4 regions of the Promicromonospora xylanilytica genome follow, and region 4 is predicted to be linked to each of the others. Evidence: riboswitches for the same ligand, from Rfam matches in the RefSeq annotation. Region 4 holds a riboswitch; each other region holds the start of a gene.
What was found. A riboswitch is a leader RNA that binds a small molecule or an ion and turns the genes downstream of it on or off. The one in region 4 is predicted to bind thiamine pyrophosphate.
Positions count from the first base shown of each region.

Region 1: linked by a shared signal. The riboswitch ahead of thiD (bifunctional hydroxymethylpyrimidine kinase/phosphomethylpyrimidine kinase) and the one ahead of thiO (glycine oxidase ThiO) in region 4 are both predicted to bind thiamine pyrophosphate.
Region 2: linked by a shared signal. The riboswitch ahead of ACYVK7_RS03695 (thiamine ABC transporter substrate-binding protein) and the one ahead of thiO (glycine oxidase ThiO) in region 4 are both predicted to bind thiamine pyrophosphate.
Region 3: linked by a shared signal. The riboswitch ahead of thiC (phosphomethylpyrimidine synthase ThiC) and the one ahead of thiO (glycine oxidase ThiO) in region 4 are both predicted to bind thiamine pyrophosphate.

Region 1 covers NZ_BAAGRP010000074.1:48,294-56,041, forward strand. Annotated here, with positions in the region: gene ACYVK7_RS23095 (RyR domain-containing protein) at 1-794, shown strand, start outside; gene dxr (1-deoxy-D-xylulose-5-phosphate reductoisomerase) at 807-1,976, shown strand; gene thiD (bifunctional hydroxymethylpyrimidine kinase/phosphomethylpyrimidine kinase) at 2,085-2,981, opposite strand; TPP riboswitch at 2,971-3,067, opposite strand; gene ACYVK7_RS23110 (TetR/AcrR family transcriptional regulator) at 3,075-3,656, opposite strand; gene ACYVK7_RS23115 (aldo/keto reductase) at 3,778-4,806, shown strand; gene ACYVK7_RS23120 (SDR family NAD(P)-dependent oxidoreductase) at 4,837-5,820, shown strand; gene ACYVK7_RS23125 (hypothetical protein) at 5,846-7,748, opposite strand, start outside.
Region 2 covers NZ_BAAGRP010000003.1:19,814-27,561, forward strand. Annotated here, with positions in the region: gene ACYVK7_RS03680 (FAD-dependent oxidoreductase) at 1-533, opposite strand, end outside; gene ACYVK7_RS03685 (PAS and ANTAR domain-containing protein) at 722-1,495, shown strand; gene ACYVK7_RS03690 (DUF4235 domain-containing protein) at 1,535-1,816, opposite strand; TPP riboswitch at 1,854-1,958, shown strand; gene ACYVK7_RS03695 (thiamine ABC transporter substrate-binding protein) at 1,953-3,038, shown strand; gene ACYVK7_RS03700 (ABC transporter permease) at 3,014-4,711, shown strand; gene ACYVK7_RS03705 (ABC transporter ATP-binding protein) at 4,711-5,454, shown strand; gene ACYVK7_RS03710 (DUF6069 family protein) at 5,571-5,993, shown strand; gene ACYVK7_RS03715 (CocE/NonD family hydrolase) at 6,078-7,748, shown strand, end outside.
Region 3 covers NZ_BAAGRP010000075.1:388,009-395,756, forward strand. Annotated here, with positions in the region: gene ACYVK7_RS25905 (LacI family DNA-binding transcriptional regulator) at 51-1,172, shown strand; gene thiC (phosphomethylpyrimidine synthase ThiC) at 1,257-3,032, opposite strand; TPP riboswitch at 3,027-3,132, opposite strand; gene ACYVK7_RS25915 (C39 family peptidase) at 3,262-4,608, shown strand; gene ACYVK7_RS25920 (N-acetylmuramoyl-L-alanine amidase) at 4,714-7,011, opposite strand; gene ACYVK7_RS25925 (MaoC/PaaZ C-terminal domain-containing protein) at 7,128-7,550, opposite strand; gene ACYVK7_RS25930 (FAS1-like dehydratase domain-containing protein) at 7,547-7,748, opposite strand, start outside.
Region 4 covers NZ_BAAGRP010000007.1:290,214-297,961, forward strand. Annotated here, with positions in the region: gene ACYVK7_RS09110 (hypothetical protein) at 1-261, shown strand, start outside; gene ACYVK7_RS09115 (ThiF family adenylyltransferase) at 307-1,503, opposite strand; gene ACYVK7_RS09120 (thiazole synthase) at 1,518-2,372, opposite strand; gene thiS (sulfur carrier protein ThiS) at 2,375-2,653, opposite strand; gene thiO (glycine oxidase ThiO) at 2,670-3,890, opposite strand; TPP riboswitch at 3,880-3,982, opposite strand; gene thiE (thiamine phosphate synthase) at 4,061-4,711, shown strand; gene ACYVK7_RS09140 (CARDB domain-containing protein) at 5,147-7,748, opposite strand, start outside.

The sequences.
Region 1 (7,748 bases), on a different contig from region 4:
TGTGCCACGACGACGACGGCGATGCGCTCCGCAACGCCCTCCGCGACAGCGACCTCTGGCGGGCCGGCGAGGGCGCGGTGGTGCTCCGGCTCAACCGGCTCGCGGGGCTGGGCGGGCTGTTCGGCACCCACGACGGCGCGATCCTCGACGACCTCGGCGGGCGGCTCGACGTCGTCGAACCGGGCTCGCTGCTGCGCAAGGCGACCGCGCCCGGCGCGCTGGTGCACGACGACGTCTACGACCTGATGGCCGTCTCCGCGCACCTGACCTACCTGCGCAACCAGCGGGCGCGCGGCGTGGCCTGGGAGAGCAGCCCCGCCATGGTCTCCTGGGCCGACCTGTCCGACGACCTGCGCGCCGCGAACCGCGCCCAGGTGCGCGCCATCCCGGACCGGCTGCGCCAGATGGGCTGCACCGTCGCGCCCGCCGGCGACACCGAGCACGGCCGCATCCCCGAACCCATGGTGGACGCGCGGGCTGTTGACGAGCACGACCGCTGGATGGCGGACAAGCTCGCCGACGGCTGGTCCTACGCTCCCGAGCGCGACGACGCCCGCCGCCTGCACCCGGACCTGCGTCCCTGGGCCGACCTGTCGGAGGCGGACCGCGAGAAGGACCGGGCGGCGATCCGCGCGATCCCGGTGATCCTCGCGGACTTCGGCCTGCACGTGGTCCCGCTCGCCGAGGACGCCGGCTTCGAGGCCGCCGACGCCCCCGTGCCCGACCCGCGCGGAGTGGTCCGCGGCTGGCGGATGTTCGGCAGGGGCCGTGCCGAGCAGCCGGGCGAGGGCTGACAGGATGTGCCCATGCGAAGCGTCACCCTCCTCGGCTCAACGGGTTCCATCGGCACACAGGCCATCGACGTCATCGGGCGCAACCCCGACCGGTTCCGGGTGGACGCATTGTCCGCGGGGGGCTCGGACCTGCCGGCGCTCGCCCGCCAGGCCGCGGACCTCGGCGTCCGCGCCGTCGCCGTGGCCGACGCCGCCGCACGCCCCGCACTGACCACCCTGCTCGGCGAGGCGGGGGCCGACGGCGTCGAGGTGCTCGCCGGACCCGACGCCGCGACCGAGCTCGCCGGCCGGGGGAGCGACGTGGTGCTCAACGGCATCACCGGGTCGGTCGGCCTGCGACCCACTCTCGCCGCGCTCGCCGCCGGCTCGACGCTGGCGCTCGCGAACAAGGAGTCGCTCGTGGTCGGTGGCGCGCTGGTCAAGGCGGCCGTGCGGCACGAGGGGCAGATCGTGCCGGTCGACTCGGAGCACTCCGCCATCGCGCAGTCGCTGCGCTCGGGCGCGCCGTCGGAGGTGCGCAGGCTGGTCGTGACGGCCAGCGGCGGGCCGTTTCGTGGCATGTCGCGGGCGGAGCTGCGCGACGTCACGCCCGCACAGGCTCTGCGGCACCCCAACTTCGCCATGGGGCGTGTGGTCACCACCAACTCGGCGACCCTGGTGAACAAGGGCCTCGAGGTGATCGAGGCGCACCTGCTCTTCGACCTGCCGTTCAGCGCCATCGACGTCGTGGTGCACCCGCAGCAGATGATCCACTCGATGGTCGAGTTCGCCGACGGCTCCACCATCGCGCAGGCCGGCCCGCCGCGGATGCTCGTGCCCATCGCGCTCGGCCTGTCCTGGCCCGACCGCCTGCCGGACGTCGACGTGGCGATCGACTGGACGAAGGCCGCCACGTGGGAGTTCCTGCCCCTGGACGACGACGCCTTCCCCGCCGTCCGCCTGGCCCGCCAGGTGGGCGAGGCCGCCGGCACCCACCCGGCCGTCTACAACGCCGCGAACGAGGTGTGCGTGGACGCGTTCCACGACGGCGCCATCGGGTTCCTCGACATCGTCGACACGGTGGCTGCCGTCGTGGAGCAGCACGCGACGACGGCCGCGGGCGACGCGGGCTCGGTCGAGGGCGTCCTGGAGGCGGACGCGTGGGCGCGCCGGCGCGCGGGGGAGATCCTCACGTCGGCCTGACGCGGCCGTCCTGCCACGCCATCTTCCGCAGGCCACGCCATCTTCTGCGTCCGAGGCGGTCAGCCGCGGATCATGGCGTGGCCCGCAGATCATGGCGTGCGCGGCCGGTCAGGCGCTCCGGTCCGCGAAGCCGTGGTCGACCGGGCCGTGCCCGCTCCACGGTCCGGGCGCCGTGCCGGTGCCGCCGATCACCAGGTCGTCCGCCGCCCGCAGCGCACCGGTCAGGTAGTCCTTGGCGGCGCGCACCGCCGGTTCCCAGCCGTCGTGCCGCGGGCGCAGCACGGCGCACGCCGAGCTGAGCGTGCAGCCCGTGCCGTGCGTGTTCCGGGTGGGCACCCGCGGGGCCGTCAGCGCGACCACGTCCGGCCCGGGACCGGCGAGCTGGTCCACCGACTCGGCCGAGACGAGGTGCCCGCCCTTGACCAGGGCGTACCGCGGCCCGAGCTTCAGCAGCGTGCGGGCCTGGTCGGCGGCCTCCACGGCGTCCCGCGCCTTCTCGACGCCGAGCAGCACGGCGGCCTCGGGCAGGTTCGGCGTGACGAGGTCGGCCAGGGGGAGCAGCTCGTCGCGCAGCACCGCCTCGGCGTCGGGTTCGAGCAGCCGGTGGCCCGAGGTCGAGACCATCACCGGGTCGAGCACCACGTACGGCGCGGGGCCGGCGGACCGCAGCGCGCGCAGGGTCGCCGCGATCGCCCGGCCGACGGCGGCGTCCGACGTCATGCCGATCTTCACCGCGTCCACCGCCACGTCGGCGAACAGCGTCTCGAGCTGCGCCGTGACCATGTCGCCGGGTACGGGCAGCACCCGGGTCACACCGGTCGTGGACTGTGCCGTCAGGCCCGTGAGCACCGCGCAGCCGTAGCCACCCAGGGCCGCGAAGGTCTTCAGGTCGGCCTGGACGCCGGCTCCGCCCGAGGGGTCGGAACCGGCGATCGTCAGCGCCACGACGGGGTGGCCGGGCGCACGGGTGCGCACGACGGAGGGCAGGGCAGGATCGGGACCCATGAGGCGTTCCTTCGCTAGAATTACCTAGAGCAGGTTCACGGGTGCATCTCAGCCGGGCTCTCGCCCTGGCGCCCCGCGCCATGTCGGTCCACCTTAGACCGGTCGTGCCCCGTGCTGAAGTCCGTCGACCAGCAGGTCGAGCATGCGGCGGCCGTGGTCCGGCCCCTCGTCCGCCATGGGCAGGGACAGCTTCGAGACGGCGTACAGCAGGTCCTTGGGGCTGGCCACGGCGCGCACGGCGCCCGCTTCGACCGCGGCGTCGAGCAGCGAGCCGAGCGCGGGGCCCAGCCGCCCGAGGAAGTAGGCGGGCAGGGCGTCGAAGGCGCTGTCGCCCGAGTGGAGGGCCGAGGCGAGCCCGCGCTTCGTGGCCAGGAACTCCGTGTACCGGTGGAGCCACCGCTCGAGCGCCTCGACCGGCGCGTACTGCTCGGCGAGGACGGGGGCGGCGTCGGCGCAGGCGTCGACCTCGTGCTGGAACACGGCCTTGACCAGGTCGGAGCGCTTGGGGAAGTGCCGGTACAGCGTGCCGACGCCGACGCCGGCCAGGTCGGCGATCTCCTTCGCCGGCGCATCGACGCCCGACGTGCCGAAGACGGCCTTTGCTGCGTCGAGCAGGGCGTCGACGTTGCGTTGCGCGTCGGCGCGCAGTGCGCGCGGCGCTGTGTTCTGGGTCACTTCGCTCCCATCCCTTGCTATCCGGAATGCCTTTCCATATAGTTCTGGAAGAGCGTTCCACTTAGTTCCGAGACTACGGCATCGACGGTGCGCTCACCAGACCATGACCCCAGGAGGACGCATGCAGTACCGCAACCTCGGGCGGACCGGCATCAAGGTCAGCCCCTACGCACTCGGCGCGATGATGTTCGGCGCGGTCGGGAACGCCGACCACGACGACTCCGTCAAGATCATCCACCGGGCCCTCGACGCCGGGATCAACTTCATCGACACGGCCGACGCGTACTCGCACGGCGAGTCCGAGGAGATCGTGGGCAAGGCGCTCAAGGGCCGCCGCGACGACGTGGTGCTCGCCACCAAGGTGCACCTGCCGATGAGCGACGACCCCAACCACCGCGGCAACTCCCGCCGCTGGATCATCGCCGAGGTCGAGAACTCCCTGCGGCGGCTCGGCACCGACCACATCGACCTCTACCAGATCCACCGCCCGGACCCCGAGACGGACGTCGAGGACACGCTGGCGGCGCTGACGTACCTGATCAACTCGGGCAAGGTGCGTGCCATCGGATCGTCGTCCATGCCCGCCGCCGACATCGTCGAGGCGCAGTGGGTCGCCGAGCGGCGCGGGCTGGAGCGCTTCCGGTCCGAGCAGCCGCCGTACTCCATCCTCAACCGGGGGATCGAGCGCGACGTGCTCCCGGTCGCCCAGCAGCACGGCATGGGCACCCTCGTCTGGAGCCCGCTGGCCGGCGGCCTGCTCACCGGCCGGTACCGCAAGGGGCAGGCCAACGACACGCACCGCGCCCGGTACGGGTTCGAGCACCTGCGTGACGAGCATCGCCTCGACGTCGTCGAGCAGCTCGTCCCCGTCGCCCAGGACGCGGGGGTGCCCCTGAACCACCTCGCCATGGCGTTCGCCATCGCCCACCCGGGCGTGACGTCCGCGATCATCGGCCCCCGCACCATGGAACACCTCGACAGTGCGCTCGCGGGCGTCGACGTGGCCCTGACCGACGAGATCCTCGACCGGATCGACGAGATCGTCCCGCCGGGCACCGACGTCGGCCGCCTCGACATGGCCTACGACCCGCCCGCCATCCAGCAGGCCCCGCTGCGCCGTCGGCCCGCCGACCAGCGTGCCGCGGCCTGACCAGCACGCCATCGCACGGGAGGAACTTTCATGACACACGAGCAACGGCCCATCGGAACCGGGTTCACGGCGGCCTCGACGGTCGAGGACGTGCTGGCCGGCATCGATCTGACCGGCAAGAACGTGATCGTCACCGGCGGTCACTCAGGACTGGGCCTGGTAGCGACCCGGGCGCTGAGCGGCGTCGGCGCCTCGGTCGTCGTCGGCTCGCGCGACACGGAGCGTGCCGCGGCGGCGGTAGCGGGCATCGAGCGGGTGGAGGTCAGCCGGCTCGACCTCCTGGACCCGGGGTCGATCGACGCGTTCGTCGCGCGCTACCTCGCCTCGGGGCGCCCGCTGCACATCCTGATCAACAACGCCGGCTATCCGGCCCCGGCCGAGATCGTGCGGGACGCCCGCGGCTACGAGGCGCAGTTCGCGACCAACCACCTGGGCCACTTCCAGCTCACCCTCGGCCTGCGCCCCGCGCTGCGTGCCGCGGGTGGCGCACGGGTGGTCAACACGACGTCCGGGGCTCAGCGGATGTCCGACATCCTCTGGGACGACCCGAACTTCACGGGCGGCGGCTATGCCCCGGGCCTCGCCTACGCCCAGTCCAAGACAGCCAACGTGCTGTTCACGGTGGAGCTGGACCGGCGCTGGTCCGGAGAAGGGATCCGTGCCTTCGCCGCCCACCCGGGGGTGATCGCCACGACGTCGTTCAACAGCGCGGTGGGCGTCGAGGAGCAGCGTGCCCAGGGCCTGATCGACGACGCCGGCCGGCCGGTCATCGACCCCGAGCGCGGCAAGAAGACCGAGGCCCAGGGCGCCGCGACCATCGTGTTCGGGGCGACCAGCCCGCTGCTGGCGGGCATCGGGGGGCTCTACCTGAACAACAGCGACGTCTCGCAGCTCGACGACGACCAGCCGCCGCCCACGCCGGAGGAGATCACGGCCGACGTCGTGTCGCACTCGATCGACCCGGCGTCCGCACGGCGGTTGTGGGAGCTGAGCGAGCGGCTGCTGGCCGGGTAGTGGGCGTGGGCTGGGGCCGTGCTGCTTACCGCCCCCTCGTCCAGTTGAACACCGCGATACCCGTCACCAGGGCCCCCACCGTGACCAGGGCCGTCGCGGCGACCGCCTGGATGCCGTTGAGCAGCCCGGCGTCCAGCGCGACCTGGACGGTGCCGATCAGCGCGTAGACGCCGGCGAACACCGTGATGGCCGAGAGCGTGCCGTCCATGAGGCGACGGCGTCCGCGCTCACGTCTCGCCTCGGCGGCCCGCTCCCGGTCGCCGTGCAGGCGCTCCAGGGCTGCCAGGCGCGCGGCGATCGGCTCCTGCAGCAGCTCGCGCAGGCGCTCCGTGACCACGGCGGCCTGCTGCTCGAAGTGGGACGCCTGCAGCAGCTGGCGCAGCATCCTGGACTCCAGCGCGGAGGCCAGGAACGTGGGCGAGGTGATGGTGGTCAGCGTGGTGCGGACCTCGGAGGCGAACTCGTGCAGCCGCAGCTGCTCGCGCGTGAGGCGCTCCTTGCGCTCCGCGAGGTCGGCGCCGTTGTTCACGTCGTGGTCGGCGAGCATGGCCGCGACGATCCGCAGGTGGTCCGCGAGCGTGGCGTTCCACGCGCTGAACAGTCCGTTGAGGCTGGCGACGAACTCGGCGAGGGAGCCGTACTGGGAGATCTTGAAGTGGGCGGTGCCGACCAGCGCGACGGTGGTCGAGTTGGTGGCCACGGCCACGACGTCGCCCAGGTGGCGTACGCCCTCCAGCAGCACGGGGTTGCGCTGGCGCAGCGTCCAGTCGCAGAGCGTGGCGGTGCCGTAGGGGACGGGCTGGAGCAGCACCTGGGAGCCGAACGCGGCCAGCAGCTCGTCGCCCATCCTGACCGGTATGCGTTCCGCCGCCGGCGCGGCCGGCCCGCGTCCTCGGCTCGCCTCGTAGACGGTCGTGACCACGTGCGCACGGCCCTGGGCGATCTCGGTGCCCTCCCGGACCAGGTCGGCGGTGGCGCGCTGGAGCAGGTCGGCAAGGTCGAACAGCCGCTCCGGCGGCGGCCCGTCGCCGTGGTCGACGTCGACGGCCATGCCGTCCGGCGTCGTCCAGCGCACCCGGATGTCGGCGTGCAGGTTGGAGAGCCGGAACCGGGCGTCCCTGACCTGCTGCGGTGACTGGTCGCGGGCCGAGTAGCGGAACCGGACGTAGTGGTTGCCGAACTCGGTGAACCGCACGTCGCAGGACAGCTCGGCGATGAACGACCCGTCGGGCTGCTCCAGCTGCACGTTCGGCATCGCGATGGACACGCCGCCGTAGGGGCGCGCGGCCCGGTCGACGCTCGCCCACACGTCGTCCATCTTGAGCCGCCCGCGCACCGCGAGGGCCTGGACGCCGAGCAGCCGAGGTCGTTCGTCGCGGTCGGCGAGGGTGCGGATCGCCGCCACCGCGGCGGCGGGCCTGATGTCGCGCAGCCCGAACGGGTAGATGTAGACGGTGCGCAGGCGGTCGAGCGTGAGCCAGGTCGTGTCGAGGCTGCGGTGCAGCTCGGCGAGGTGCATGCGGTAGGAGCGCAGCTCGCTGGCCAGGATGTAGTTGAGGTGCCGGTCGGTCTCGGCGGCGCGCAGACCGTCGAGGGCGGCGGCGAGCGGTGCCGGGTGGCCGGCCATGGCGGCGTCGGCGGCGCGGGCGGCGTCGGCCAGGGCGCGGAAGTACCGGATGCGGGTCACTGCCTGGGGTACGAGTGCGAGGCGGAACGGGGAGCCCGGGTCCGGGATGGCGCGGGCGGCCCTGAGCAGGTCGGTGCATCGTTCGCCGGCCTGGTCGGCGGCGACGGCCACGCGTCCGAGGTCGCCCGCGCTGCGTGCGGCGGAGGTGTGCATCTGGGTGATCAGGGTGCGCAGCAGCACGGCGACGGCGTCGCCCTCCGCGCGGCAGACGTCGTCGGGCGCGCGGTCGCGGCACGTGGCC
Region 2 (7,748 bases), on a different contig from region 4:
GGGTCGACCTGGCCCTGGCCGGGCAGCCGCACCGCACCGTAGGTCTTCGTGGGGTAGGGCGGGTCTTCCTCCCACTGCGCGCCGGCGACCCCCTGGCGGGCACAGGTCGCGAGCACGGCGTCGACGTCGGCCACCTGCTCCGGCGCGGTGGCCACGGTCAGGTCGTCGCGGTTGTCGACGGGCACGTGGAGGTCCTCGAGGGTGCGGCGCAGCCACCCCAGGCCCGCGAAGCCGGCCGCGAGGTAGTCCCGTACGACCTCGTCGCCGTACCGCGCGACGCGCGCGAGCCGGGTGCCCTGCAGCACCGAGAGCTTGCCGGTCGAGCGGGCGGTGGTGGTGGACCTGGCGGTGCCGGCGTGGAGCACCACGACGTCCGCTCCGCCGTCGGCGAGCAGCTGGGCCGTCACGACGCCCGTGAGGCCGGCACCGACCACCACGACGTCGGCGCGCAGCGGGCCGGGGGCCAGGAGGTTCGGCGCGTCCTCGACCGCGGGGCCCGGTGCCGCCGTCACGTCATGGGGAGTCTCGCTCACGGTGCACCTCCGGTGCCGGTGGTCGGTCGCTGCGGGCGACTTCAGGCTGGCACGAGGCCTGGGCACTCGCAGCGCGCCAGGGACGGCGGGAGGCTCGCCCGGGCTGTCGAAGACGGTGAACCGCTCTACAATCGATGGCGCGGAGTCATGAAGCGGCTCCCGGTCCACACCGGATCTGGGAGGTTGAGATGGCCTCATTCCCACAGCCAGCACTCAGTGTTGTGGACGGCGCCGGAGGAGATGCCGCGACACCGTCCCCGAGCTTCTCGGCGGGCGATCTGGCACACGCCCTGGGCCTCGGTACCAATCTGCTGGTCGGCCGGTTTCGCGTCGACCTCACGTCAGGCGGCTGGTGGTGGTCCGACGAGATCTACACCATGCACGGGTGGAAGCGGCACGAGGTGGAACCATGCCTCGAGGCGCTGCGCTCGAGAAAGCATCCTGACGACCGGAGCCGGATCGTCCGCGCCGCCGCCGAGGCGCTGCGGCTCGGCCGGCCGTTCGCGTGCTCGCACCGGATCGTCGACCGCAAGGGCCGTACGCGTTCGGTGGTCGTCATCGGTCAGGGCGTGCGGGGTGGCCCGGACCGGTCACCGGAGCTGGTCGGATACGTCGTCGACGCCACGCCGGTCCAGAAGGAGGTGCTGACCCGGCGGTCGGAGGGCGTGGTGACACGGGCCTTCGTCAGCCAGGCCGTGATCGAGCAGGCCAAGGGAGTGATCATGGCGGTTCGCGGAGTCGACGAGGAGACGGCCGGTCACCTGCTGCTCGACGTCGCGAGCAGGGTGAGCATCCCGCTGCGGCTGGCGGCGGACCAGGTCATGACCAGGCTGCGCACCGAGGGTCAGACCGGCATCACGCAGGCGGCGCTGACCCGCGCGCTCGACGGCGTGGAGCCGGTGGGCAGGCCGCGCGGGCACGACCCGCTGCTCACCCGGCGGCCACGCACGGCGGCGCGCTGAGCGCTGCCACCGGCAGGACCGGCCTCGGGGCTGGACCGGCTAGTGCGCCGAGCGGCGGGCGGCGATCCGCAGGGCGGCCTTCGACGCCCCCTTCGCCGCCAGGCGCTTGGCGAACACCGCTGTTCCCGCGGCGACCGCCGCGAACACGGTGGCCTGCACCAGGTCCAGCTCCGGGTCGTCCGGCTTGTTGGGCGCGTCGTTGCCCGTCACGCCCTTCCAGATCATGCTGACCGCCTTCTGCGCGGCCCAGCCGGCCGCGAGCGTCAGGGCGAGCGTGCCGACCTTCTCGGCGAGTGTCTGTTCCGTCTCAATCTGGGCCACCTTCACACCGTAGCGCCCGAAGGGCCAGTAGGCTGCCTGGAAACGACAGGGGAGCGCCCGACAGCGCTGAGAGTGCGGACCACCGCAGACCCTTGAACCTGATCCGGGTCACACCGGCGGAGGAAGTCGAGGCATGATGTTGCGTCTTTCCGGTGCCCACGGGGGCACCGTCCACGCTGGACCGATCGCCGGAGCGCTCTCGGTGGCGTTCCTGCTCACCGGTTGCGGCGGCTCCGGGCCCGGCAGCTCCGAGACCGGCGCGGGCGACCCGTCGGCGTCCGGCACCGTGACTCTCGTGACCCACGACTCCTGGGCCCTCGACGAGCAGCTCGTCGAGCGGTTCGAGGAGGAGTCGGGGATGACCCTCGAGGTCAGCGCGGCGGGCGACGCCGGGACGCTGGTGAACCAGCTCGTGCTCACCAAGGACGCCCCGCTGGGCGACGCCGTGTTCGGCATCGACAACTCGTTCGCCTCCCGCGCGCTGGAGCAGGGCGTCGTCGCGGAGTACGCGCCTCCGGGCCTCCCGGACGGCGCCGAGCAGCTCGGTGGAGCACTCACGCCGGTCGACCAGGGCGACGTCTGCGTGAACGTCGACGAGGCCTGGTTCGAGAAGTCCGGCCTCGAGGTGCCGAGGACGCTGGACGATCTGGCCGACCCCGCGTACCGGGACCTGCTCGTGGTGACCAACCCGGCGACGTCGTCCCCGGGGCTCGCGTTCCTGCTGGCGACGATCGGCGCGTTCGGCGAGGACGGGTTCGAGGACTACTGGGCATCGCTCGCGGACAACGGCGTCAAGGTCGCCGACTCGTGGGAGGACGCGTACTACGTGGACTTCTCGGGTGCCGGCGAGGGCGGAGAACGCCCCCTCGCGCTGTCGTACGCGACGTCGCCGGCGTTCACCGTGAGCGAGGACGGGTCTCGGTCGACCACGAGCGCCCTGCTCGAGACCTGCTTCCGCCAGGTCGAGTACGCGGGCGTGCTCGCCGGCTCCGACAACCCCGAGGGTGCGCAGGAGCTGGTCGACTTCCTGCTGACCGAGGACGTCCAGGCCGCGCTGCCCGAGTCGATGTACATGTACCCGGCGGACCCCTCGGTGCAGCTGCCCGCCGACTGGCAGAAGTTCGCACCCCAGGCCGAGAAGCCGTACGAGGTGGAGCCCACCGAGGTGAGCGAGCACCGCGACGAGTGGATCGAGCGGTGGACCGAGACAGTGCTCGGCTGAGCCGGCGGGGAACCGCGCCGCTGCTGTGGGCGGCAGCGGTCGCCGTCCCGCTCGGATTCCTCGCGATCTTCTTCGCCTGGCCCGTGGCCGCGCTCGTGGTCCGCGGCTTCGTGCCCGAAGGCGCGGTCGACCTCAGCGGCTTCACCGAGGTGCTCCAGCGCCCGCGCACCTGGCGGCTCGTCGGGTTCACGCTGACCCAGGCCGTGCTCGGCACCGCCTTCTCCGTGCTGCTCGGCCTGCCGCTCGCCTACCTGCTCTACCGGCGCTCGTTCCCCGGCCGCAGCCTGGTGCGCGGGCTCGTCACCGTGCCGTTCGTGCTGCCGGCCGTCGTGGTCGGCGTCGCGTTCCGCACCCTGTTCGCGCCCGGCGGCGCCCTCGGGTTCCTCGGGCTGGAGGAATCCCTGGCGGGGATCGTCATCGCCCTCGTCTTCTTCAACGTGTCGGTGGTGGTGCGCACCGTCGGCGGGCTGTGGGAGCGACTCGACCCCCGGACCGAGCAGGCCGCCGCGTCGCTCGGGGCCGGACCCGCACGGGTGTTCCGGACGGTGACGCTGCCGTCGCTGGCGCCCGCCGTCGCGTCGGCGGCCTCCGTCGTGTTCCTGTTCTGCGCCACGGCGTTCGGCGTGGTCTTGGTGCTCGGCGGCGCGCGCTACGGGACCATCGAGACCGAGATCTGGACCCGAACCACCCAGTTCCTGGACCTGCGGTCCGCCTCGGTGCTCTCGATCATGCAGCTCGTGGTCATCACCGCGGCCCTCGCCGTCTCCGCCCGGGCGCGCCGCCGACGTGAGGCGGCACTGCGGCTCGTCTCCTCGCGCGGTGCGGCCCGGCCCCTGTCGTGGCGGTCGCCGCAGGACGTCGCGACGGCACTGGTGGGCGCCGCGATCGTCGCAGGGCTCATCGTGCTGCCCCTCGCCGGGCTGGTGACCCGTTCGTTCCGCGAGCCCGACGGGACGTGGGGGCCCGGCAACTACGTCGCCCTCGGCACCACCGGCGAACGGAACGCACTGGTCGTGACCGTCTGGGAGGCCACGGCGACGTCGCTGCGGATCGCGCTCACCGCGACGGTCATCTCCCTCGTCGTCGGGGGGCTCGTGGCGCTCGTGGTGTCCCGCAGGCCACGTTCCGTCGGCGCACGCCGCGCCGTCGGGACGCTCGACGCGCTGTTCATGCTCCCGCTCGGGGTGTCCGCCGTGACCGTCGGCTTCGGGTTCCTCGTCACCATGGACCAGCCGGTGCTCGGCGTCGACCTACGGACCTCCGGGCTGCTCGTCCCTGTGGCGCAGGCCGTCGTCGCCGTACCGCTCGTCGTGCGCACCGTGCTGCCGGTGCTCCGGGCGATCGACCCCCGGCTGCGCGAGGTCGCCGCGGTGCTCGGCTCCGGACCGGGCCGCGTGCTGCGCACCGTGGACCTGCCGATCGCCCTGCGCTCGGTCGGGCTTGCCACCGGGTTCGCGTTCGCCGTGTCGCTCGGCGAGTTCGGCGCCACGTCGTTTCTCGCGCGGCCCGACGGCGCCACCCTGCCGGTCGTGATCTACCGCCTCATCGGGCGGCCCGGCGCCGAGAACTACGGGATGGCGCTCGCGGCGTCGGTGGTGCTCGCCGTGCTGACCGCGACAGTGATGATGGTGGCCGAGCGGCTGCGCGACGAGCGCGCCGGAGGGGAGTTCTGATGGCGGGGCTGGAGGTCCGGGACGTCTCGGTCCGGTACGGGGGCGCCGGCGGCGTCACGGCGGTGGACCGGGTGTCGCTGACCGTCGAGCCCGGCGAGGTCGTGGCGCTGCTCGGCCCCAGCGGGTGCGGCAAGTCGTCGCTGCTGCGCGCGGTGGCCGGGCTGGAGCCGCTGTCGGGGGGCCACGTCGTCTACGACGGCGAGGACCTCACCGGTGTGCCGGTGCACAGGCGCCGGTTCGGGCTGATGTTCCAGGAGGGGCAGCTGTTCCCGCACCGGGACGTGCGGCGGAACGTGGCGTACGGGCTGGAGGTCCAGGACCTGTCCCGGGCGGAGCGCGACGCCCGCGTGACCGCCCTGCTCGACCTGGTCGGGCTCGCCGGCTACGAGGCGCGGGCCGTGCCCACGCTCTCCGGCGGGGAGCAGCAGCGCGTCGCGCTCGCGCGGGCCCTGGCCCCACGGCCCCGCCTGCTCCTGCTGGACGAGCCGCTGTCCGCCCTCGACCGCCAGCTCCGCGAACGGCTGGCGGGCGACGTACGGGCGGCGCTGGTCGAGACCGGGACGACGGCGGTGTTCGTCACCCACGACCACGCCGAGGCGTCCGTCGTGGCCGACCGGGTGGGCGTGATGGACAAGGGCCGCCTGCTGCAGGTCGCCCCGCCGGACGAGCTGCGGGCGGCCCCGGCGACGGACCGGGTGGCGGAGTTCCTCGGCGCGACCGCCGCGCGGGACCGACCGCAGTAGGGGGCGCACCCGCCTGAAGGACCGGTCGGTGCGGTACCGCAGACCGATGTCCTGGGGGCCGGTACCCGGGAGGCTGGCTCCAGGCACGACGGACGTGCCGAGGAGGAGGAACTCCCATGACCGAGATCTCAGCAGCCCGCCGCCGGTGGCCCGCCTGGGCGGTGCCGTTCGGTGCGGCCGTGGCCGCCGTGGCGGTGTGGTTGATCGGAGCGGCGCTCGGCGCGAATCTCGAGGCGCGGCTCGGCGCGGAGGTACAGGCCGTCTCGGTGGTGGCGATGGCGGTCGCCGCGCTCGCGGCGGGCTTCGCCGGCTGGGGCGTGCGAGTGCTGATCGCGCGTCTGGTGCGCGGCGGCGGTGAGCTCGTGTGGTTCGTGCTGTGCGGCGTCGTGCTGCTCGCCTCCATGCTGGGTGCCATCGCGGGCACCACGCCCGGAGCGGTCGTGACCCTGGTTGTCGCGCACGCCGTGGTGGGGGTCGTCATCGCGCTGGGTCTGCGCAGGACCGGGCAGCGTGTTACGGCCGCGTCAATTCCCGTCTAGATTCGACGCATTCCGGGTGAATCTTCTCTAACCTCTCAGTAGCCCAGGCACGCCGGCCCTGGGTGCTCCGAGGGAGGACGCTCGATGAGACTTCGCACGAGACTCACCAGGACGGCGCCCGCGGTCGCCGCGGCGGTCATGCTCGCCATCGCGGCGAGCACTCCCGCTGCGACGGCGGTCGCCGATCCCGTCACGCACGCCGATCCCGTCACGCACGCCGATCCCGTCACGCACGCCGATCCCGTCACGCACGACGAGAACGAGCGTGTGCCGGAGGGCGCGGCGTGGACCGAGGCGTACTTCCCGTCGTCGGGCGGCGTCGAGCTGCACGCCGACATCCTGCGGCCCGCCCACCTCGCCCCGGACGAGCGGACGCCCGTGATCCTGTCGATCGGGCCGTACTTCGCGCATGCGGGGCAGACCGGTCCGGAGGGCTGGGACGTTGTCGGACCCTCCGCGCGGTTCCGGGACTTCGTCGACGGCGCCGCCCTCATGGCGAACGAGTACACGTTCGTCATGGTCGACCTCCGCGGGTTCGGTGGCAGCACCGGCTGCCTGGACTGGGTGGGACCGGGCGAGCAGGCCGACATCGGCGCCGCGATCGAGTGGTCCGCGAGCCAGGAGTGGTCGACGGGCGACGTCGGCATGTACGGCAAGTCGTACGACGCCGTCACCGGGCTGGCCGGCAACAACCTGGACCTGGAGCCGCTCAAGGCGGTGGTGGCCCAGGAGCCGCTGTGGAACATGTACAACTACCTCTGGAGCAACGAGGTCGCCCGGCCCAACGTGACCGGGACGCCCCAGGCGTACAACTCCATCGCCACCATGGCACCCATGGCGGGCGACGACGAGCGCTACGCCGCGAACGCCCGCTACGAGGACCAGCACCCGGAGTGCCTGGCCGACAACCTGACGGACGCCGACGAGCCCGACCTCGAGTCGGAGTACTGGGACGCCCGCAACCTGGCCGACGATGCCGTCGGCACGAACACCCCGCTCTTCGTGACCCAGGGCTTCGTCGAGCCCAACACCAAGCCCGAGGACATGCAGGTCTTCCTCGACAACCACACGGGCGTGGAGCGTGGCTGGCTCGGCCCGTGGGACCACGTCCGCGGCAACGACACCGTCGCCGACGGGCGGCTCGCCATGGGGCGCGAGGGCTTCTTCGACGAGGTGCTGCGGTTCTACGACGAGTTCCTCAAGGCTGAGGCCCCGGCGGTCGAGGACCCGGCGTACGCGATCCAGGACAACACCGGGGCCTGGCGCGCCCAGGACACCTGGCCCGAGGTCGACCGCCGCACCGTCGCACGGCTGGGCACCGGGGCGTACGTGGACGACGGCGGGGCGTCGTCGTCGGCGGACCGGCCCCGTGCCGGGGCGCAGGTCGAGCGCTGGGACATGGAGCACGCGCCGGAGCCGCCCGGGCTCCTCGGGCAGAGCCGGCCGCTCGCGGCGCACGCCGGATCGTTCTACCTGACCTCCTCGAGGCCGGTGACCGCGGACGTGCGGATCACGGGCACGCCCTCGGTGGCGTTCCGCGCGAGTGCGCGGGGAGAGGTGATGGTGCGGCTGTGGGACGTCGCGCCCGACGGCACGGCGACCATGTTCGACGAGAACGTGGCGCTCATCGAGCGGCGCGGGGAGGTGTCGTTCGACCTGAAGTCGACGGACTGGACCCTCGCGGAGGGTCATCAGCTCGCCGTCCAGATCGGGACCATCCTGTCCCGTGGCTGGCTGTCGGAACCGTCCGGCAAC
Region 3 (7,748 bases), on a different contig from region 4:
CAGCAGATTCCTCCCTGCACCGCCCGTGCCCGATCGAGAGAAGGACCGCGATGAGCCGCCAGACCGTACGACCGACCCTCGCGAAGGTCGCCGAGCTGGCAGGTGTCTCCGTCTCCACCGCATCGCTCGCGTTCTCCGGCGCGGGGCCCATCACGCCGGAGACGCGGGAGAAGGTGCTGGCCGCCGCCCGTGAGCTCGAGTACTCCGGCCCGAACCCCCTGGGCCGGCAGCTCAGGTCGGGTCGTTCAGGGATCGTCGGCGTCGTGATCGGCGACCAGCTGGGCCGGTCGTTCAGGGACCCTGTCTCCACCCAGGTGCTGCACGGCCTGGTCTCGGCGATCGGCGAGCAGGGCCTCGGCGTGCTGCTCGTCCCCGGGATGCCGCAGGGCGCCACGGCACAGTCCGTCGGGCTCGCTGCCGAGGCCGGGCTGCCGCCCGCCGTCGACCCGCTCGTCGAGGCCGCCGCCATGGACGTGGCCGTGCTCGTCTGGGGGACCCTCAAGGACGACCCCAACCTCGCCGCCCTGCAGCGGCGGGGCGTCCCGGTCGTGATCGGCGAGGGCCAGCACGTGCCCGGCGTGCCCGTCGTCGGCGTCGACGACCGGCAGGGTTCCGCCGAGGCGGTGCGGCACCTGGTCGAGCTGGGGCACACGCGCATCGCGGAGATCGCGCTGCCGTTCGGCAGGGACGAGCGGTCGGGGCTCGTCGACGCCGACCGGCTCGCCATCGTGGAGCGCACGCCCACCCGTAACCGCCTGGCCGGAGTGCGGGACGTCATCGAGCCGGTCATGTCGTGGGAGACGCCCGCCTCGCTCGTGGAACACGGACGCGACGCCGCCACCGAGATCCTGTCCGAGTGGGCGCCCGCCCGGGACCGCCCGACGGCGATCGTCGCCCACTCCGACCTGCTCGCCGCCGGCGCGGTGATCGCCGCTCGCGAGCTGGGCCTGCGCGTGCCCGAGGACGTGTCGGTCGCAGGGTTCGACGGGCTCGACCTGCCGTGGCTCTCTCCCGACCTGCTCACCAGCGTGCACCAGCCGCTCGTCGAGAAGGGTCGTGCGCTCGGCCTGGCCGTCATCGCGCTGCTCGCCGGTGAGGAGCCGGAGTCGGTGGTGCTCCCGGTCAGCCTGGTCGAGGGGACGACGACAGGCCCGGTCCCCCACTTGACCTGACCCGCCCCGCCCAACCCGTTGAGTGCTGGATCTTCGCCCCATCCGGGCGGTGGACGGGGCGAAGATCCAGCACTCAACGGAGGGTCAGGGGCGGAGGGTGGGGGTCGGGAGGTAGATGTCGCCGCCCGACTCGCGGAACTCCGCCGACTTCTGGGCCATGCCGTCCGCTACCGCCGCGTCCGCGAGCGCCGCCTGGGCCTGCACGCCGCCGAACTCGTCCCGGATGTCCTGCGAGATGCGCATCGAGCAGAACTTGGGCCCGCACATCGAGCAGAAGTGCGCGGTCTTCGCTGCCTCGGCCGGCAGGGTCTCGTCGTGGTACGCCTCGGCGAGCTCCGGGTCGAGCGAGAGATTGAACTGGTCGCGCCAGCGGAACTCGAAGCGGGCCTTGGACAGGGCGTCGTCCCGGTCGCGCGCGCCCTGGTGCCCTTTGGCGACGTCGGCGGCGTGCGCGGCGATCTTGTAGGTGACGACGCCGGTGCGCACGTCGTCGCGGTCCGGCAGGCCGAGGTGCTCCTTGGGCGTGACGTAGCAGAGCATCGCCGTGCCGTACCGGGCGATCTCGGTCGCGCCGATGGCGGAGGTGATGTGGTCGTAGCCGGGCGCGATGTCGGTCACGAGCGGGCCGAGCGTGTAGAAGGGGGCGCCTTCGCAGAGCTCCTGCTGTCGTTCCACGTTCTCGCGGACGAGGTGGAACGGGACGTGCCCCGGACCTTCGACCATGACCTGGACGTCGTGCTCCCAGGCTCGCTTGGTCAGCTCGGCGAGCGTGTCGAGCTCGGCGAACTGGGCCTCGTCGTTCGCGTCGGCGAGCGAGCCGGGCCGCAGCCCGTCGCCCAGGGAGAACGCGACGTCGTAGGCCGCGAAGATCTCGCAGAGCTCGTCGAAGTGGGTGTAGAGGAAGTTCTCCTGGTGGTGGGCGAGGCACCAGCCCGCGAGGATCGACCCGCCGCGGCTCACGATCCCCGTCACGCGGTCGGCCGTGAGCGGCACGTACCGCAGCAGCACGCCGGCGTGCACGGTCATGTAGTCGACGCCCTGCTCGCACTGTTCGATCACCGTGTCGCGGTAGACCTCCCAGGTGAGCGCGCTCGCGTCGCCGTTGACCTTCTCCAGCGCCTGGTAGATGGGCACGGTGCCGATGGGGACGGGCGAGTTGCGCAGCAGCCACTCGCGGGTGGTGTGGATGTCGTCGCCGGTGGACAGGTCCATGACGGTGTCGGCGCCCCACTTGGTGGCCCACTCGAGCTTTTCCACCTCCTCGGCGATCGAGCTGTGGACGGCCGAGTTGCCGATGTTCGCGTTGACCTTCACCAGGAACGCCTTGCCGATGATCATCGGCTCGGACTCCGGGTGGTTCACGTTGTTCGGGATGATCGCCCGGCCGGCGGCTACCTCGCTGCGCACCAGCTCGACGTCGCAGCCCTCGCGTACCGCGACGAACCGCATCTCCGGGGTGATCACGCCCTGGCGTGCGTAGTGCATCTGGGTGACGGTCCGCCCGGGGAGCGCGCGGCGCGGCCTGCGCCGTTCGCCCTGCCATTCCTGCGAGGCTGCGCCCCGGCGCACGGCGCCCCTGCCGTCGTCCGTCAGCGCCCGACGGCGGCCGTCGTACTCCTGCGTGTCTCCTCGCGCCACGACCCAGGGTTCTCGGGCCGGAGCGAGACCGCGCACCGGGTCGGAACCGGGCCCCTGGGTGCGGTAGACCCGCACCGGTTCGTTCGGGGTGCCGTCGGGCGAGGGGGCCAGTGCGATCTCGGTGACCGGCACACGCAGGCCGTCCTCTTCGTGCGGTGTGCTGTGCCCGCCGTCGTGCTCGTGCTCGTACGCGAGCGTGCGGGACTGGGTGTTCTCCATCATGAGACTCCTGCTTCCTACGCCGGTGTTAACCGGACAGGTTCAACGGTCCCGGGCCGTCCAGCCCGATCTCAGCCCCTGCGCGAGGCACCCGTGGGATCGCGATGACGTTAGCACCATGACGGCTGTCAGATCACCTGGGGGCAGAACCCTTCTGTCCCGGCCTCGGGTCTGGTAAAGAAGGTCAACGGCCCACTCCATCCCGTTGTGGGCCCGGGACATGGAGGCAGGCATGTCGATCCGAGAGAAGCTGCGGACGAGGGCGTTCGCGCTGGCAGCGACGGGAGCGCTCGTGGTGCAGGCAGGAATCGTGGCGAGTGCGGTGCCGGCGACGGGCGCGCCCGAGGCAGGCACGACGGCGTCGGACAACCAGATCACGCTGACCACCTGGGACGGGTACCACGAGCTGCGCGCGGGCGAGTCGGAGAACCTGCGGCCGGGCGCCAGGGGCGGGCTCGTGCTGCGGGGCGCCGGTGACACCGTCGAGTACACCGATCCGTTCGGCGACGGCACGCCGGTCAGCTACGAGACGGGCCGGTGGACCTCGCCGGTCGTCGAGACCGGGTACCCGGTCGACGAGTCGGTCAGCTCGTGGAACGCCGTCACGCCGACGGGCACCTGGGTGGAGATCGAGTTCCGCGGGCGCAAGGCCGACGGGACGTGGACCAAGTGGTTCGTGATGAGCCGCTGGGCGTCCGGCGACGAGTTCGCGCCCGCCGACGGCGAGGTCGGCGACATCCACCGCACCTCGGTGAACGGCCAGACCGACGACGACGCGTACCTCTTCACCGATACCTACGTGGCGAAGTCCGGCCACGAACCGGTCGCCTTCCAGACCCGGGCCACGCTGTACCGGCCGGAGGGCACGCGGGTCTCCCCGCGGCTGGACATGGTGACCACCATGACCAACGAGTACCTGCCCGACTCGCACTACCCGGGCACCACCGAGTTCACGCTCGGCCGCGCGGTCGAGCTCGACGTGCCGCGGTACAGCCAGAACATCCACCGCGGCGAGTACCCCGAGTTCGGGGGCGGCGGTCAGGTGTGGTGCTCGCCGACGTCGTCCACGATGGTGCTGTACTCCTACGGCCGGGAGGTCCCGCCGGAGGAGCTGGAGGGGATCGAGGCGCCGAACGGTGACCCGCAGGTCGACTACGCCGCCATGCACACGTGGGACTACGCGTACGAGGGCGCGGGCAACTGGCCGTTCAACGCCGCGTACGCGAGCACGTTCGGCCTGGACTCGTTCGTGACCCGGCTGCGCTCCCTCGCGGAGGCCGAGCGGTTCATCGAGGCCGGCATCCCGCTCATCCTCTCGATCAACTTCGAGGAGGAGGAGATGCCGGAGGCCGGCTACGGCACGAACGGGCACATCGTCACGCTGATCGGGTTCACCGCGGAGGGCGACCCGATCATCAACGACCCGAACAAGGCCAGCAACGAGGCGGTGCGCTCGGTGTACACGCGGGAGAACTTCGAGCGCGTGTGGCAGACGTCGACCGACGGCATCACGTACGTCTACCACCCGCACGACGTGAAGCTCCCCCGCAACGTCCCGGGGGTCACGCCCAACTGGTAGCCGCCCCTCGCCGAGGTAGTCGGTTGGCGAGGTAGTCATCCAGCGCCTGCTGGATGACTACCTCGCTGGATGACTACCTCGCCAACCGACTACCTCGCCAAATGACTACTTCGGCGAGATGGGCTTCGGTGGGGACGTGTACGTCGCCGGCGTGTGGCCCGGGGCCGACGCCGTGACCTCGACCGTGAGCTCGGCACCCCGGTCGTGGCCCGTCACCAGGTACCGGGGGCCGGTCGCCCGGTGCACCGGCTCGCCGTCGCGCAGCCACTGGTAGGTGACGGAGACGTCCTCCGGGAGGTACGTGCCGGCGTCGGCCGTCAGCACCTTCCCCGGCTTGGCCCGGCCCTCGATGGTCGGCCCGGTCACATCCGCGACCACCGGGTCGTGCAGCTCGACGTCGGCCGCCTTGACGAACACGTGCCGGTGGGCCAGCCACAGCTGGTAGTACACGTCGTCGCCCCGCACCACCGTGCGGTCGCCCGGCCCGGAACCGTCGAAGGTGGCGGCCCGGTAGTAGTCGGAGGGCACGTGGTCGTCGGCCACCGCGTAGGTCTGCTCCACGCCGACCCGGTACTCGATCGGCGTGACCTCCTGCACCGGTACGCCCGGGTGTTCCTCGTACGCGTCCACCTCCGGGTACGCGCGGCCGAACACCGGCGCCGGGGCGTCACCGGCGACGGTGACGGTCTTCGCCGTGGCGGGCACCACCACCGGCCGGTCGGCCGGGTTGTGCAGCCACGCCAGCGACCCGGCCCACCACACGCCCAGCCAGTCGCCCTCGACCCGGTCGACGACGAGCTTGTGCCCGGACTGCACGCGCGCGCTGATGTCGCTCGCGTAGGTGCTGCCGTCGGACCCGTCCGGCTTCCAGCCCGGGTCCTTCGCCAGCGGCGCGTCGTCCGACGGCGCCTGGTGCAGGTATCGGAAGTTGGTCCCCGCCCCCTCGACGCAGTCGCCCGAACCAGGAGACGCCGCCTCGCAGCCCGTCACCAGGTTCGGGTTCTCGGCATATCCGGTGCGCACCTCGACGACGTCACCCGGCTCGACGTTCGTCGTCGCCTCCAGGTCACCGCCGACCGGTGCGCCGAGCAGCTCGAAGTAGTGGTCCCAGTCCCAGTACGGACCCGGGTCCCAGTGCACGTTCTTGGTGTACCCGGGCAGGATGCCCGGAACCTGGTCGTGCCCGATGACGTGCGCCCGGTCCAGCGGGATGTCGTGCTCCGCCGCGAGGTGACGTACCAGCGCCGCCGACGCCTGGTACATCGCCTCCGTGTACCAGGCGCCCGTACCCGCCCAGCCCTCGTGCTCCAGGCCGATCGAGTGCATGTTCATGAACCAGTTGCCCGCGTGCCAGCCGACGTCGGCGGGGTCGAGGTGGTTCGCGACGTGTCCGTCCGAGGAGCGCAGGGTGTAGTTCCAGGCCAGGTAGGTCGGGTCCTGCACCAGGTTGACCGTGGGCTGGTAGGCCGTCTCCGTGTCGTGGATCAGGATGTAGTCGAGCGACGGGCCGCCCGCGCCGGTGCGGTCGGCCTGGTCGTGGTTGCCGTAGTCCCCCGTACCGTCCGGCAGGTCAGGGGACGCCTTCTCGTACGGGGCGGGCAGCCACTCGCAGCCCAGGTCCTCGGGGCAGTCCGCTTCCGGGTCGCTGCTGCCGGCCGTCCGCGGCACGACGACGTCCCGGTTGCCGGTGAGGACGACCGCTCCGTCCGCCGGGGTGGTGGTGCCGGCACCCTCACGAAGAGTTCGGTACACCTGTGTAGCGAAACTCTCGACGTCGCTCATCCGCGACACGGCGGTCTGCCAGGCGGCCAGGGTGTTCGACGTCGTGGCGGCCGGATCGGTGTCGGTCGTGGCGGCACCGGTAGCGGCGTCGTCGGTCGCGCCGTCCCGCACCGCCTGGGCCTGATAGGACGCGAGGAGCGCCGCACCGCCGCAGACATTTGCCTGCGCATCGGACTTCAGGGTGGCCTGGTCGAGACCGGTGAGCGCCGCCGCACGGGCGAGCTCCGGGGTGCCCTCGCGCGCGGGGCCCTGCTTGTCGGTGACCGCCGACAGGGGCAACCCCTCGCCGTGCGCGTGGCCGGGCCCCGCGCCGCCCGCGAGGTTGAACACCCCGTAGCCGCCGTCGGCGCTGACCTGGCCGGCGTGCTGGTCCCAGCGCGACTCCATGTACGACACCGCCTTGAGCAGGTCGGCCGGGACTCCGGTCGCCTCGGCGGCGGCGGTGAAGGCCTCGTCGAGCGAACCGGCGGCGAGAACCGGGGCGCAGGCGACGACGCCGTCGCCCCCTGTCGGGGCGGCATCGGCCGCTGTCGGGGCCGCATCGGCCGCCGAGAGGGGAATGAGTGGAAGGAGTACCCCGGCCGCTGTGGCCAAGGCTGTGATGCGCCGTCGTGACGTCACGCGGGGATCCTCTCGTCGAGTCCGTAAACCTGGACGAGAGAATCACACCCGATCGGGGCGCGCATGAGAAGGCCTGGAGGTGAAACAGCGCTGAGCCCGCCGGGCCCGACTCGGCGTCAGAGGCGGACGAGCACCTGGGTACGGCCGAGCACCTTGGCTCCGTCGACCGTGACGGCCAGGTCCACGCGGACCGTGCCCGCGGCGGCGTCGATCTGGCCGATCGTCCCTGTGACCTCGATCGACGCGGTGCCCGGGTTGGGCACCTCGACGGGCTTCGTGAACCGCGTCTGGTAGTCGACGACGGCGCCGGGGTCGCCCGCCCAGTCGACCGCGAGGCCGACGACGGTGCCCATGGTGAGCATGCCGTGCGCGATCACGCCGGGCAGACCCGCGCCCTCGGCGACCTTGTCGTTCCAGTGGATCGGGTTGAGGTCGCCGCTCGCACCCGCGTAACGGACGAGGGCCGCGCGGTCGAAGGTGACGGTGCGCGTGCCGATCACGTCGCCGACGGCGAGGGTGGCGATGTCGGGACGGCTCATGCGTCCTCACCTCGGATCGCGAGCGTGGACGTCACGGTGGCGACGGACTCGCCCAGGGCGTCGGCCTCGGGGGACGGCACCTCGACGCTCTCCGGCACCGCGTAGATCTCGCAGCGCGTGGTCACCATGCTGATGGCGCCGCGGATGACGACCCGGTCCACGTGGAGCACCGTCGTCAGCTCGTCGCCGGCGACGATC
Region 4 (7,748 bases):
GTGCGCTGGGGCGTGAAGGCCCGGTCCTACGAGGCCGCGGCCTCGATCGAGCGGCTCCGGCCGGCGGTGTTCCGCGGCCTCCTGAGGAGCTACCACGACTACTTCGGGGACCTCGATCCCGGTCCGGCCCTGACGATCCTCAACCGCCTCGCGCTCCCTCCGGGCACCGAGCACCTCGCCGAGCTCCGCACGGTGCTCGCCGCCGGGCACTCGAGCCACGTCGCGAGCCCGGAGGCATGGGCCGCCGCGCGGGACCGGTAGCCGGGCTCAGTCGCCGGGCTCAGTAGACCGGCTCAGTAGACCGGCTCAGTAGACCGGCACGGTCTCGTCCACGTCGCGCGCCCAGGCCAGGATCCCGCCGGCCACCGACCGGGCGTCGACCTCCGCCTCGCGCAGCCGCCGCGCCACGGCCAGTGATCGGCCCCCGGACTTGCACAGCACGTGCACCGGGCGGCCCGCCGCCCAGGCAGCGACGTCGGCCACCGCCACGGCGGAGTCGTCACCCTCGAAGGCCCCGGACGGAACCACTCTCGCACCGGGCAGGGCCGCGATCTCGACCTCCCACGGCTCGCGCACGTCGAGCACCACCGGCGCGGAGCCGTCCGCGCGCAGCGCGGCCAGCTCCGCCACGGTGACCGTCGCACCGTCCGACGGCGGCAGCCCGCAGAACGCCACGTACGGGTCGGCGTCGCCGGTGCCGGTCAGCAGCTCCGTGACCGGCTCCCTCGCGGGATCGCGGGCCACGGAGAGCTGCCGCCAGGTCAGGGCCAGCGCGTCGTACACGGCGAGCCGCCCGAGCAGGCTCTCGCCGGCCCCGGTGACCAGCTTGATCGCCTCGGTCGCCATGACCGAGCCGACGGTGCCGCACATCGCGCCGAGCACGCCGCCCGCCGCGCAGTCGGGCGAGGCGCCGGGCGGCGGTGGGGCCGGGAACACGTCCCGGTAGGTGACTCCCTCGACACCGGCGGGCGGCGCACCCCAGAACGTGGCCACCTGCCCGGTGAACCGGTAGATCGCGCCCCAGACGCACGGGATGCCCAGCACCTCGGCGGCGTCGGAGACGAGGTAGCGGGTGGCGAAGGCGTCGGTCCCGTCCAGCACCAGGTCGTAGCCGGAGAGCACGTCGAGCACGTTGGCCGTCGTCAGCCGTGCGCGGTGCTCCACCACCTCGACGTGCGGGTTGATCTCGGCGACCGCCGCGCGCGCCGACGCCGTCTTCGCCACACCGACGTCCGAGACCCCGTGGATCACCTGGCGCTGGAGGTTGGACGCCTCGACCACGTCGTCGTCGACGATCCCCAGCGTGCCGACGCCCGCGGCGGCGAGGTAGAGCAGCACCGGGCTGCCGAGCCCACCCGCGCCCACCACCAGCACGCGCGCGTTCGCGAGCCGGCGCTGCCCGTCCGGGCCCACGCCGGGCAGCACGAGGTGCCGGGCGTACCGCGCCAGCTCGTCGCGGCCTAGCTCCCGGCCCGGCTCGACGAGCGGTGGCAGCGCGGTCACAGTTCCAGCCGCGGTCACAGCGCGAGGTCCAGGTTGTCACCGACGCGCACGAGGCCGTCGGCCGGCGACGACGCCAGCGCCCGCTCCCTGCGTGGCGGCCGGCCGGCGTGCGCGGCGTCGTGCCCCGCCTCGACGGCGAGCCGCATGGCGCGGGCCATGCGCACCGGGTCGGCGGCGCGGGTGACGGCCGTGGCGAGCAGCACGCCGTCGCACCCGAGCTCCATCGCCAGCGCGGCGTCCGACGCGGTGCCGATGCCCGCGTCCAGGATCACCGGCACCGCCGACGCCGCCGCGATCGCCTCGATGTTGCGCGGGTTGGCGATGCCGAGCCCCGAGCCGATGGGCGAGCCCAGCGGCATGACCGCCGCGCAGCCCACGTCCTGGAGGCGGCGCGCGACGATCGGGTCGTCGTTCGTGTACGGCAGCACGGTGAAGCCGTCGTCGACCAGGACCTTGGCCGCCTCGACCAGGCCGATCGCGTCGGGCAGCAGCGTCACGTCGTCGGCGATGACCTCCAGCTTGATCCAGTCGGTCTCGCACGCCTCCCGCGCGAGCTGGGCGGTGAGCACCGCCTCCCGCACGGAGAAGCAGCCGGCGGTGTTCGGCAGGGCGCGGATGCCCAGGCGGGCGAGCAGACCCCAGATCGACGGGTCCCCCGCGCCGGCCGGGTCACCCGACGGCCGAGGCCGGGACACGCGCCGCATGGCGACAGTCGTCAGCTCGGTGCCCGACGCGACGAGCGCGTCCTCCAGGGCGAGCAGGCTCGCCGCTCCCCCGGTGCCCATGACCAGCCGCGAGCTCAGCGTCGTGCCGGCGATGGTGAGTGGTGCGTCCTGGCTCGGTGTGTCCTGGCTCGGTGTGTCCTGCATGTTCAGCCTCCCTGGACCGCGGTGACGACCTCGACGCGGTCGCCGGGCCGGACGGTGGTGGTGCTCCAGGCACCGCGCGGCACGACGGCGTCGTCCAGCGCGACGGCCACCCCCTGCGGTGCGCCGTCGACCACGAGGCCGGGCAGGAGCCGGGCGACCAGGTCGGCGACGGGCACCGGGGCGTCGAGCGGGTACGGCTCACCGTTGACGACGGCGGTGCCGGCCGAGCCGGTGTGCGGCTCGGGGCTCTCGCGGTGCGGCGTGGACGGGGCGGTGGTCATGCGGTGCCTCCTCGGGTCATGCTGTGCTTCCTCGGGTCGTGCTGTACGTGTCGGCGGACCTGTACGTCTCGGTGAACCTGTACGGGTCGGCGTACCGGTTGGCGGCTTCGACGGCGTCCGCGGCCCGCGCGCTGGACGGGGCCACGCCCAGCGCCTGGTCCACGGCGACGGCCGTCAGCGGCGTGAGCAGGATGCCGTTGCGGTGGTGCCCGGTGGCGAGGCAGAGCCCGTCGGCCGCCCGGCCCAGCAGCGGCGCGTTGTCGGGGCTGGCGGGCCGGGACCGGGTGGTGGCCTCCAGGAGCACGGCGTCGTCGAGCCCGGGCAGCAGCGCGCGGGCGTCACGCAGCAGGGCGAAGACGTCGCCCGCGCGGGTCAGGTGGTCGTCCTCGCGCTCGTCCGACGTCGCACCGACGACCAGCCGGCGCAGCCCGTCGGGGCGCGCCGCGCGGGGCACCACGTAGATCGGGCGGCCCTGGACGGTGCCGCGCACCACCACCGCCGGTGCGCGGTCGGCGGCGGCGTCGAGGCGCAGCGTCGTCCCAGGGGCCGGCCGGGTGGGCGCGCCCGCGAACAGGGTGCCGCTGGCGTGACCGGCGGCCAGGACCACCGTCCCGGCCACGTACCCGGCACCGGCCTCGTCGACCGCGCCGACCACCGCGCCGTCCGCCACTCCGTCCGCCCGGGTCAGCGAGACCGCGGCGCGGCGCACGACGGTCCCGCGCGCCGCGACGACGGCGGTCAGCGCCCCGTGCACCGCTCGGGGATCGACCCGGTGGTCGCAGGGTACCCACGCCGCGCCCGCGAGCCGCTGCCCGAGGGCGGGCTCGCGGTGCCGCGCCTCGTCGGGCGTGATCTCGGCCGAGCCGAGGCCCCACTCGCGGTGCAGGGCGAGCATCCGGCGCAGCGCGACCAGGTCGTCGCTGTCGTACGCCACGGCGAGCGTGCCGGTCGTGTCGAGCCCGACGGCGCCCGGTGGCAGCCCCGCGGCGCGCTCGAGCGCGGCGGAGAACTCCGGCCAGAGGGCGAGCGAGGCGGTGCCCAGCCGGGCCTGACCGGCCTCCCCGAAGCCCGCCTCCATGACGGGCGCGAGCATGCCCGCGGCGGCGTGGGTGGCGCCGTCGCCGGGCGACGGGTCCAGCACGACGACGCTCGCGCCGGCCTCCAGCGCCCGCCAGGCCGCGGTCAGGCCGATGATCCCCCCGCCGATGACGAGGACGTCGCACGCACGACTGCTCACATGTTCTCCCTTCGCTGGCATGACCCAGATCAGGTTCGACGGTCGGCGCTCACGCCCTCTCAGCCCCGAGCGGGGCTCCCGTGCACCCGACAACCTTATCCCCGCCCGTGAGGTGCCCGGACAAGGACGGGACGTCCGGCGGGGTCCGGCGTCTGCCTAGACTCGCGCTCGTGGACCCCCGAACCCGGCTCGCCGACGCCCGCCTCTACCTGTGCACGGACGCCCGCGAGGACACGAAAGACCTCGAACCGTTCCTGCACGCGGCGCTGGAGGGCGGCGTCGACGTCGTCCAGCTCCGGGACAAGTCCCTGGACGCCGCCCGCGAGGTCGAGCTGCACACCCTCGTCGCGCGGGTGGCCGCCGAGCACGGCGCCCTCTGGGCCGTCAACGACCGGGCCGACATCGCGGGACTGACCGGTGCGCCGGTCGTGCACATGGGGCAGGACGACCTCCCGCCGCACGCGGTGCGGGCCCTGCTCGGCGACGGTCCCGTGCTCGGCCGCTCGACCCACTCCCTGGACCAGGCGCTGGCCGCCGAGGCCGATGCGCGCGTCGACTACTTCTGCGTCGGACCACTGTGGGCGACGCCGACCAAGCCCGGCCGTGCCGCCGTCGGCCTCGACCTGCTGCGTGACGTCGCCGGCCGGGAGCCGGCCACGCCCTGGTTCGCCATCGGCGGGATCGACACCGCCCGGCTCGACCAGGTGCTCGACGCCGGGGCACGGCGCGTCGTCGTCGTCCGCGCGATCACCCGGGCGGCCGACCCGCGCGCCGCCGCGGCCGAGCTGCGGCGCCGGGTGACGGAGCGCGTGGGGAGCTGAGCGGGCGGGGCTGGGGGTCGGCGTGGGGTCGGCGTGGGGGCGGCGTGGGGGCGGCGTGGGGGTCGGCCGCGGCCGTGCGCGGGGTCGGCGCGAGACCGTGTCGAGCCGCAAGTTAACGGTCGTCCGGTGGCCTGACGGACGTCTAACCGCGAGCTAACGGTCATCCAGTGACCTGACGAACGTCGAACCGCAAGCCCCGCTTCCACCACGACGCCGAACCGAATGATCATGGTCGATCAGGGCTCTGATCGACACATGACTTGCGGCTCGGCACGACCAACGACTAGCAACTTGCGGCTCGGCACGACCGGCAACCAGCACCTTGCGGCTCGACACCACCAGCAACCCAACAACCTGCGGCTCAACACCGCCGGTGCCGGCATCCCGTCGGATGCCGGCACCGGCCCCCGTTTCGGCAGCGGGGCCGCCTTCCGCCTACTCGCCGGTGAAGACGAACGTCGAACCCGGCTCCTTCTCGATGTCCCCCTCACCGGAGTTGGTGACGGTCACGTCGGACAGGATCGCGTTGCCGCGAGCGCCGCCCATCGCGAGGATGCCGGAACCGTTGTTGGACTTGTCGATCCGTACGTTCGTGATGTGCACGTCGGGCATGTTCCCGCCGCCGTTCTTGAACTGGATGCCGTCGTAGGTGGAGTCGATGATGTCCGTGTCGCGGATGGTGACGCCGACGATGTCGTGCGTCTGGGGGAACAGCGTGATCGCACCGAACTCCTGGTCCTCGTTCCAGAAGGCCCCGCCGGTGCGGTAGAGGCCGTTGTTGGCGATGAGCGTCGTGCCGGAGAACGGCAGCGGGCTGTGGTCGGTGGCCAGCATGATGCCCGGGTAGTTCATCGTGTCGGAGATCAGGTTGTTCTCGATGCTGTTGTCGTAGCCGCCGTAGATCGCGATGCCGTTGGCACGCCACGGGAGCTGGACGGTGTTGTTGCGGAACGTGTTGTCGTGGCCGATGTCGACCGCCGGGTCCTTGACGTACGGGTTGGCCCAGACCGCGAGGGCGTCGTCGCCGGTGTTGCGCAGCGAGGAGTTGAGCACGCTGGAGTTCCGGGTGCCGTTGCTGAAGTTGACGCCGTCCGCGTAGGTGTTGCGGATGCGCATGCCGCTGAGCTCCAGGCCGTCGGCCGGGCCCCACAAGTCGGGGATGTTCGAGTAGTCGCGCCCGACCCACACCCCGACGTTGGCGTGCTCGATCCACACGTCGCTGATCTTCGTGTTCTGGCCGAACCGCCCGTTGAGCGCCACACCGCCCTCGGCGTCGCCGTCACCGCCGCGGATGCGTCCGGAACCGAAGATCGCGAGGTCGGAGATCTGGACGTTGTCGTCGATGTCGAACCCGAAGTTGCCCTCGTGCGGGTGGTTGATGCCGTCGGCGTCCTGGGGCTGGATCAGGCTGTAGAGCTGGGAGTGCCACATGCCGGCGCCGCGGATCGTGGTGTCGCTGATCCCGACCTGGTTGTGGTTGCCGCGGTTCAGCGGGTCGTCGGTGAGGATCTTCTGCTCCTGCCGCCACTGACCGGCGGGGATCCAGACGCAGTCGATCTCGCCCTCCTGGTCCGCCGTCACGGCGGCCTGGATGGCTGTCGAGTCGTCGACGCCGTCGTCAGGCACGGCGCCGTACTCGGTGATGGACGTGCACTGCGCGGGCTTGGCCGCGGGCGGGGCGACCTGCTCGAGCTCGACCAGGTCGATGATGTAGAACTCCGCGTCGTCGTCGGCGTCGCGCTGGAGGCGGAACACGGTGCCCGCGGGGAACGAGCGGCCGAGCAGGGCGTGCGACTCGTCGAAGAGCCGGCGGGCGTCGCCGCCGGGGGTGTTGGTCAGCCCTTCGGGCGAGTCCGTCGTCCCGTACAGCCAGGAGTGCCTCGACGAGAGGGTCAGCTTCTGCACGAACTCGCCGTCGGCGTACAGGCTGATCGTCTTCTCCTGTCCACCGCCTCCGGGCGCGTCGGGGATCGAGTTGCGCACGACTATCGAGTTCGTCTCGTTCGTGGACGTGAGCTCGACGTGCTGGCCGGTGCTGTTCAGCCGCACGGACTCGCGGCCCGACGACTCGGTGGCGAAGTTGGTGTGGCCGAAGGTGCGCAGCGGGTCGGCCTCCAGGAGCGTGCCGGTGTACCGGCCGTCCTCGGCCTCGTAGGTGGTGTACGGCACGGCGGCGCCGCGCCCGACGGTCACCGAGAGCTTGCCGGTGTTGTTGTCCTCGTTCGTCTCGTCGACGACGTCGGTCGCGTCGGCCGTCGCCGTCACCGTGGAGCCGCCGTTCACCGCGGTCCACGTGCCGTCCGGGGTGACGGTGACGGTCTCGCCGGCCGGCACCGCCGGCGTCGTACCGCCCAGGGTGGTCGAGCCGGCCACGACGCGGGTCACCGAACCCGCCGGGACCTGCTCGTTCCCGCGGTTGCGGACCGTGACCGTGAAGGCGACGTCCACGCCGACGGCGGGGTTGGCCGGGTCGGAGGACACGGAGACGACCTCCAGGTCCGGCCCCGGCGCCTCGCCCACGACGAGCGGTGTCTCCGCGTTGAACGCGTTGTCGGTCTCGTCCTGCTCGGCGACCGTGTCCGCCGGGTCGACGACCGCGCCCACCGTGTACTCGCCGGCGGGGCGGGTGCCCGCCTCGACGTCCACCTGGGCGCTGGCGCCGGGCTGCAGGGCCGCGACGTCCGCCGAGCCGACGGCGCTGCCGCCGAGCCTCGCATCCAGCGTGGTGCCGGACGACGCCCGGTCGCCCGTGTTCTCGACCGTGGCCGTGACGGTCACCGGGGTGGTCGCCGTGGGCTCGGCGGGGGACGTCGTCACCGCGGTGACGGTGAGGTTCGGGTTCGGGGCGGGCTCGCCGTACACCTCGAGCTCGGCGACCTGGCCGTTGCCGGCGCCGGTGTTGCCCGTGAAGCGCAGGCGCACGTCGGTGACGGTGCCCGCGACGGGGATCTCCACGAGGTTGCCGCTCGCGGGGGCGAACTCGTGCGCCGCGGAGTCGTCGAGCTCTCGCCACGGATCACTGCCGGACCGCCCCCAG